DNA from 2 places in the Paenarthrobacter sp. NCHU4564 genome. Region 1 is predicted to be linked to the other one. Evidence: predicted binding sites of a transcription regulator. Region 1 holds the regulator's gene; the other holds the start of a gene.
The links. The regulator HspR, encoded in region 1, represses chaperone genes until heat shock. The targets are predictions, from matches to a motif close to AAGTTGAGTCNNNNNGACTCAACTT.

Region 1 (3,742 bases):
GAAGTCCGGGCAGTGGGCGCGACGCCCTGGCCGGGAAGTGTCGGGGCAAACGCTCGGCCTGCTCGGCTGCGGCCAGATCGGACGGCGGGTGGCCCTGATGGCGCTGGGGCTTGGAATGAAAGTGCTGGCTTTCGACGCCTACCCGTTGGAGTCCTTCCGACCTTCGGAGGACTTCGCCTGGGGTTCGCTGGACGACGTCCTGCGAACCTCCGACGTAGTTTCCCTCCACATGCCGCCGTCGGCGGAGCCGGTTATAGGGAAGGCCACTATCGGCTTGCTCAAACGCGGGGCAGGGATCATCAACACAGCCCGGGCTTCCCTGGTGGATGATGATTCAGTTCTGGCCGCCCTGGAATCGGGAGCCGTGGCGTTCCTCGCCACCGATGTTTTCGAAACCGAGCCTCCCGGCCGCACTCCCCTGGTGGGGCACCCGAATGTCATCGCGACCCCGCACATCGGTGGATACACTGGGGAAAGCGTTGACCGGGCCACCTGGGCTGCCGTGGACAACCTGCTTCAGGCCCTGGCCAACCAGCACTAGACCGGAGACTGCCACATGACGGAGACCTTTACCGACGGCGGACTGCTGCACCGGATTTCGGCGCGGCTGCCTTACCTTCCGCCGTCGCTCCGTCTTGTGGCGGAAGCTGTCCTGAAATCACCCGAACGCGCGCAGGCCATGACCATCACCGAACTGGCGCTGGCCGCCGGCGTTGGCGAATCGACCGTCTCGCGCTTCGTGCGCGAGCTGGGCGTGGACGGTTACAAGTCCCTGCTGCTGGGTTTGGCCGAAGCGGCCTTCATATCCAAGGCTGCCACCCAGGAGCAGCCTGCGGCGTCGGACGTTGTGTACGAGGGCGTCAACCGCGGTGACACCCCCGAGGACATCGTCGGCAAGGTTGAACGCAGCAGCATCCAGTCACTGAGGCGTACGGGACAGCGCCAGGACGTGGAAGCCATCCAGCGCGCCGTAGACATGATCGACGCCGCCAACACCTTGGTGTTCTGCTGCATGGGGTCCTCCAGCATCGCCGCCGAAGAGGCCGTGATGCGCTTCACCCGCGCAGGCAAGAAATGCATGCTCTACCGGGACACCACTATCCAGGTCATGCTCGCGACCATCCTTGCCCCGGGTGATCTCTTGATTGGTATCAGCGATTCGGGGCAAAGCACGCCCATCATCGAAGCGCTCCATCTGGCCCAACAACGTGGGGCGGCAACCCTGGCCATCACTGGCGCCGAAGGCTCTCCCCTGTTGGAGCACGCCGATATCGCACTGTTCACGGCTACGGCCCCGAGCGGCGGAGAACTCTACGGGGAGTCGGTCACCAGTAAATGGGGGCAGCTGCTGGTCATCGACATCCTCTACGCCGCCTACGCCACAAGGCACTATGACGCGACCGTCAAGAACCTTAAGGACACCTACCAGAGCAGCATCCGGCAATCGCGCCGGAGTTCGTAGCTCCCTCGGCACCTACTTCCAAGCCGCTACCCAAGCCAGCAGATCCCGCGATTCCAGGGATCCGCAAAAGGCATGGGCCAGCGGCTCCTGGCTTGCCATGTGTGGGACGGCGATGACTTTCATGCCTGCGGCCACCGCGGCCTTGGCGCCGGCCTCGGAATCCTCGAAGGCGACGCATTTCCCCGGGACTGCACCCAACGCCTCCGCAGCGGCCAGGTAGACATCCGGGGCCGGCTTGGGTTGCGCCACCTCTTCAGCCGAAACAGTGGCCGTGAACTGTGATTCGAAGCCACTGCGGGAGATGGCCACGTCCAGGATGCGACGGGCCGAGTTGCTCGCGACTGCCAGCGGTACCTTCGCCCCCATCGCCTCCACGATTTCGCGGGCCCCGGGCATGGGGCGACCCGATTCCAGCACCAGGAGCTCATTGACATCCAACAGCTGCTTGATGACAGAGGCCGGCTCGGCACCCGCCCGCTGGGCCATGAGGGGCCCAATGCGGCTGGCAGGGAGACCAACCAATTGATGGCGCAGCTCCCTGTCCAAGGCTATACCGAGTTGGTCACACACCATTTCCTGTGTGCGGGTCCACAGCGATTCGGTGTCCATCAGGAGGCCGTCGCAATCGAAGATCACGGCATCCGGACGCCAGGAACCGAATGTCTCAAGGAAGGTGGAAAAGAATTGGTCACGGTGAGTTGGCATCCCGGCATAGGGATTCATCGTTGGCCCTCCCCCGACCGCGGACGCCACACCACCACGGCCTGCGAGCGGGGGCGCGGCCGCTGCCCGCGGGCAAGGCTGACCACGTCACCGGCAGCACCAGCTGCGAAGATCCGTGCATCCAAGGGGGTCCTGCGCCGTGAAAGCTCCTCAGTCAGTTCGGCAACCTTGAACTGCAGGGCCGCCACTTGGTTCTCGAGCTCCATAATGCGTTTGATGCCCTCCAGGGACACCCCCGACTGCGAGAGGCGCTGGACCTCCCGCAGTTTGTCCACGTCATGCTGGGAATAGCGGCGGGACTTGCCGGGGGCGCGGCTGGGCGAGACGATGCCCAGGCGGTCGTACTGGCGCAACGTCTGCGGATGCATGTCGGCAAGCTCCGCGGCGACGGAGATGACAAAGATCGGCTGGTTGACGTCGATTGCCATGACCGCCTCCTTACAGCCGGGCCTTCGCGGCCAGATCCTGACGCGGGTTCGCGTCCGAGGTGGCGGCAGCGAACGCCTTGACGGCCTCTTCCGCTTCCTTGCTCAGGTTCTGGGGAACGGCGACGTCGATCGTCACGAGAAGGTCACCGGTCGCCTTCGATGTCTTCACGCCACGGCCTTTGACCCTCAGGGTGCGGCCAGCGGGTGTGCCCGCCGGGACACGCAACTTGACGGTGTCGCCGTCGAGCGTTGGAGCCTCGATAGTGGCGCCAAGCGCCGCCTCCGCAAACGTCACCGGCACATGGATGCGGATGTTGTCGCCTTCGCGCTGGAAGAAGTCATGGGGCTTCACGCTCACCGTGATGATGAGGTCGCCGTTTCCGGCGGGACCGGCGTTGCCCTTGCCGCGCTGGCGGACCTTCTGGCCGTCCTTGATGCCCGCCGGAATCTTGACGTCGATGACATTGCCGTTGCTCTCGCGCAGGCTGACCGTGGTGCCCTTGATGGAACCGGCGAACGAGATGGAGGTGGTGGCGGTCCGGTCGGAGCCCTTCTGGGGTGCACGCTGGAACCCGGCCGGCCCTCCTCCGAAGCCACCGCCGAACAGGTCGGCGAACTCGGGCGGGATACCGCCGCCGCCGGCCGGCTGGCGCGCGCCGCCAAACAAGCCACCGAACAGGTCTTCGAAGCCTCCGTTGGCGCCGGCACCGCTGCGTCCACCCGCGCCAGGGGCGAACCGGGCGCCACCCATGGCGCGGATGGCGTCGTACTGCTGCCGGTCCTCAGGACTCGACAGCACCGAGTAGGCCTCGGAAATGTCTTTGAACCGCTTCTCCGCAGCAGCATCACCGGCATTCGTATCCGGGTGGTACTGCCGGGCAAGCTTGCGGTAAGCCTTTTTGATATCAGCGTCGGAGGCGTCCTTGGCGATACCAAGGATCGCGTAAAAATCCTTTTCAACCCAGTCCTGGCTGGCCAAGAGCGTTTCCTTTCGTTGTGGTAACGAGATGGCAGTTCGTCCCAATGTTCTCTTCAAACACTGTCACGAACTGCCATCTCGATGAGTTGTTACGCGGGTACAGCCACAATCACCTGGGCTGCACGGAGGACACGCTCGCCTGAGCGGTAT
Region 2 (3,742 bases), on a different contig from region 1:
ACATCAACGGCTAGCCGGATGATGTTGACCGCAAGGTTCCAGGCGCCCCTTGGTTCTTCACGTTTCCGCTTTGAATCCATGCCGACACCTCCTCCCAAAGGAACAGGCGCGGCTCGCACTGATAGTCGGCACAACAACGTTGCGGCCTACGTGCGTAGGGCCATAGACTCAAAGTGTGGCGTTTGAGGTTCTATGGCCCTCTTACCGCACCAATGAGCGAACCGCTCAGAACAAAGACCCGATGCCAGTCGGGTCTTTCGTTCGTTAACGGCACAGCAGGCTGTTGCCTGATGGTGCAAGCCTAGGGCAGGTTCCTGCTACTCCCGGTACATCCGCTCCGCGTAGGACGGCCCGTAGTAGGTCTCGAGATCTTCCAGCGGCGTCTCCGGCTGGGTGTACGCCTGGGCGAGCACCGCGATGCTGGGAAGGTCTTCGGTTTCCCACGTTTCCGGCTGCCACAGGCCGCTGCGCATGAAGGCCTTGCCGCAGTGGGTGAACACTTCCTCCACCGAAACCACGACGGCGGCACGCGGCCGGTGCCCCTTGACCACCATCTGATCGAAAAAGTCAGCGTCGCTGACCAGGCGGGCGGTGCCATTGATGCGGAGGGTGTCCGTGCGGCCGGGAACCACGGACAGGATGCCCACGTGCGGGTTCTCCAGGATGTTCCTGAAGCCGAAGGCTAGCTTGTTCCCGGGACGTTCCGGGATGGCAACGGTGGTGTCGTCCACCACGTGGATGAATCCCGGAGGATCGCCCTTGGGGGATGCATCCACGTGGCCTGCAGCATCGGACGTTGACAGGATGCAGAACGGGCTGGCTGCCAGCCACTGCCGGTCGAAACCGCTTAAGGTGGTGCGGACTTTGCGGCGGACCCTCTCCAACGGGGTGCCGATCAGCTCTTCGAGTTCGTGAGTGGTGGAAATCGGGTTCATGGCCCCAGCCTACGGCGCGGCGCAGGACCCAGGCCTTGCCTTTCTGCCCCTTTCATCTGGACAGGCGTTTCGCCCTCGGCAAACATGGAACGCAGTGGACGAAATCCAAAGTTGAGCGTAGTAGACTCAACTTTGAAATAAGTTTGGACTCACTCCAGGAAGGGAGCTCGCTTTGGACACCAAATTCACCACCAAGAGCCAGGAGGCCCTTTCTGCGGCCGCCATGAACGCCTCCACCGCAGGGAATCCGCAGGTGGAACCGGCGCACCTGCTCAAAGCGCTCATGGACCAGCGGGAAGGCGTTGCCGTGGCGCTGCTCCGTGCCACCGGCGCGGACCCGGACGCTGTGAGTGTGCAGGCAAGTTCCGCCATCAAGGCACTGCCTTCTTCCTCCGGCAGTTCCGTCCAGCAGGCGCAGCTGTCCCGCCCGACCCTGCAGGCCATCCAGGCCGCCCAAAACGAGGCCGACAAGCTCGGCGACTCCTTTGTCTCCACAGAGCACCTCCTGCTGGGGCTTTCGGCCGGAAGTGATGCGGTGGGCAAGTTGCTGCGCGACGCCGGAGCCTCCCACGAGGCGCTGCTCGCCGCACTGCCGGGTGTCCGCGGGGACCGCAAGGTCAATTCCCCGGATCCGGAGAACACCTTCCAGGCCCTGGAGAAGTTCGGCACTGACCTGACGGCTGTGGCGCGCTCGGGCAAGCTGGATCCGGTGATCGGCCGTGACAGCGAGATCCGCCGCGTGGTCCAGGTCCTCAGCCGCCGTACCAAGAACAACCCCGTCCTCATTGGTGAGCCAGGCGTTGGCAAGACAGCCGTCGTCGAAGGTTTGGCCCAGCGGATGGTGGCCGGAGACGTCCCGGAGAGCCTGCGCGGCAAGACGCTCATTGCCCTGGACCTTGCTTCCATGGTTGCCGGCGCAAAGTACCGCGGCGAATTCGAGGAGCGGCTCAAGGCCGTCCTGGAGGAAATCAAGAACTCCAACGGGCAGATCGTCACCTTCATCGATGAGATCCACACCGTAGTGGGCGCCGGTGCCACGGGTGAGAGCGCCATGGACGCAGGGAACATGCTCAAGCCCATGCTGGCCCGCGGTGAGCTCCGCTTGATCGGTGCCACCACCTTGGACGAGTACCGCGAGAACATCGAGAAGGACCCGGCCCTGGAGCGCCGGTTCCAGCAGGTCTTTGTTGGCGAACCCAGCGTGGAGGACACCATCGGTATCCTCCGCGGCCTGAAGGAGCGCTACGAGGCCCACCACAAGGTGGCTATTGCCGACTCCGCCCTGGTTGCGGCAGCCACACTGTCCAACCGCTACATCTCCGGCCGCCAGCTGCCGGACAAGGCCATCGACCTCGTGGATGAGGCTGCTTCCCGACTCCGCATGGAGATCGATTCCGCCCCGGAAGAGATCGACCAGCTGCGCCGCGCGGTGGACCGTCTGACCATGGAAGAGCTGGCCCTCCAAGGTGAGAGTGATCCTGCTTCCGTGGAACGGCTGGCTGCGCTCATGGCAGACATGGCGGACAAGAAGGAAGCCCTCGCGGCGTTGAATGCCCGTTGGGAAGCCGAGAAGGCGGGCCTGAACCGGGTTGGCGACCTCAAGGCCAAGATCGACGAGCTTCGCTCAGCGGCTGAAAAGCACCAGCGCGAAGGTGACCTCGAATCGGCGTCGCGCATTCTGTACGGCGAGCTGCCTGCGCTGGAACGTGAGCTCAACGCCGCAGCCGCGGAGGAATCCGCACGCAGCGATTCAGAACCCGAGCTCATGGTGGCCGAGGAAGTCACCGCGGACGATATCGCCGAGGTGATTTCGGCGTGGACCGGAATCCCCGCCGGCCGCATGCTGCAGGGCGAGTCGCAGAAGCTGCTGCATATGGAAGAGGAGCTTGGGAAGCGCCTGATTGGCCAGGCCAAGGCTGTGCAGGCCGTCTCCGATGCCGTTCGGCGCGCACGTGCGGGCATCAGCGATCCCAACCGCCCCACGGGGTCGTTCCTGTTCCTGGGCCCCACCGGCGTTGGCAAGACCGAGCTGGCCAAAGCCTTGGCTGATTTCCTCTTTGACGACGAACGCGCCATGATCCGGATCGACATGTCCGAGTATGGCGAAAAGCACTCGGTGGCCCGCCTGGTGGGTGCCCCTCCGGGATACGTAGGGTACGAGGAAGGCGGCCAGTTGACTGAAGCCGTGCGGCGCCGCCCCTACTCCGTGGTGCTGCTCGACGAAGTGGAAAAGGCCCACCCCGAGGTCTTCGACATCCTCCTGCAGGTGCTCGACGACGGCAGGCTCACCGACGGCCAGGGCCGCACTGTGGATTTCCGCAACACCATCCTGGTGCTGACCTCCAACTCCGGCAGCCAGTTCCTGGTGGACCAGTCCCTGGATGCCAAGGCCAAGCGGGACGCCGTCATGGCCGTGGTGCAGGCATCGTTCAAGCCGGAATTCCTGAACCGCCTGGATGAGATCGTCCTGTTCGATCCGCTGTCGGTAGAGGAGCTTGCCCGGATCGTGGAACTGCACGTGGCAGAACTCGGCCGACGCCTGCACGATCGTCGCCTCACCGTGGAGGTCACGGACGGCGCCCGCGCCTGGCTGGCCATGTCCGGGTTCGATCCTGCCTACGGTGCAAGGCCGCTGCGCCGTTTGGTGCAACGCGAAATCGGGGACCGCCTGGCCAAGGAGATCCTCGCCGGCCAGATCAGCGACGGCGACACTGTCCTGGTGGATACGGCCGCCGATGTGGACGAGCTCACCATCGCGGGCCTCGAGGCGCTGACCGCCGGCGACGACGCTGCCAGCTTGGGCACGG

Region 2: the regulator HspR is predicted to act here: its motif matches at 1,044-1,068, upstream of clpB (ATP-dependent chaperone ClpB).

The regions. Positions count from the first base shown of each region.
Region 1 is NZ_JBQLIS010000015.1:34,991-38,732, reverse strand. It holds gene ACSVIE_RS15170 (phosphoglycerate dehydrogenase) at 1-541, shown strand, start outside; gene ACSVIE_RS15165 (MurR/RpiR family transcriptional regulator) at 557-1,462, shown strand; gene ACSVIE_RS15160 (HAD family hydrolase) at 1,475-2,167, opposite strand; gene ACSVIE_RS15155 (heat shock protein transcriptional repressor HspR) at 2,182-2,613, opposite strand; gene ACSVIE_RS15150 (DnaJ C-terminal domain-containing protein) at 2,624-3,592, opposite strand; gene ACSVIE_RS15145 (nucleotide exchange factor GrpE) at 3,682-3,742, opposite strand, start outside.
Region 2 is NZ_JBQLIS010000008.1:160,144-163,885, reverse strand. It holds gene ACSVIE_RS10975 (MSMEG_1061 family FMN-dependent PPOX-type flavoprotein) at 318-935, opposite strand; gene clpB (ATP-dependent chaperone ClpB) at 1,108-3,742, shown strand, end outside.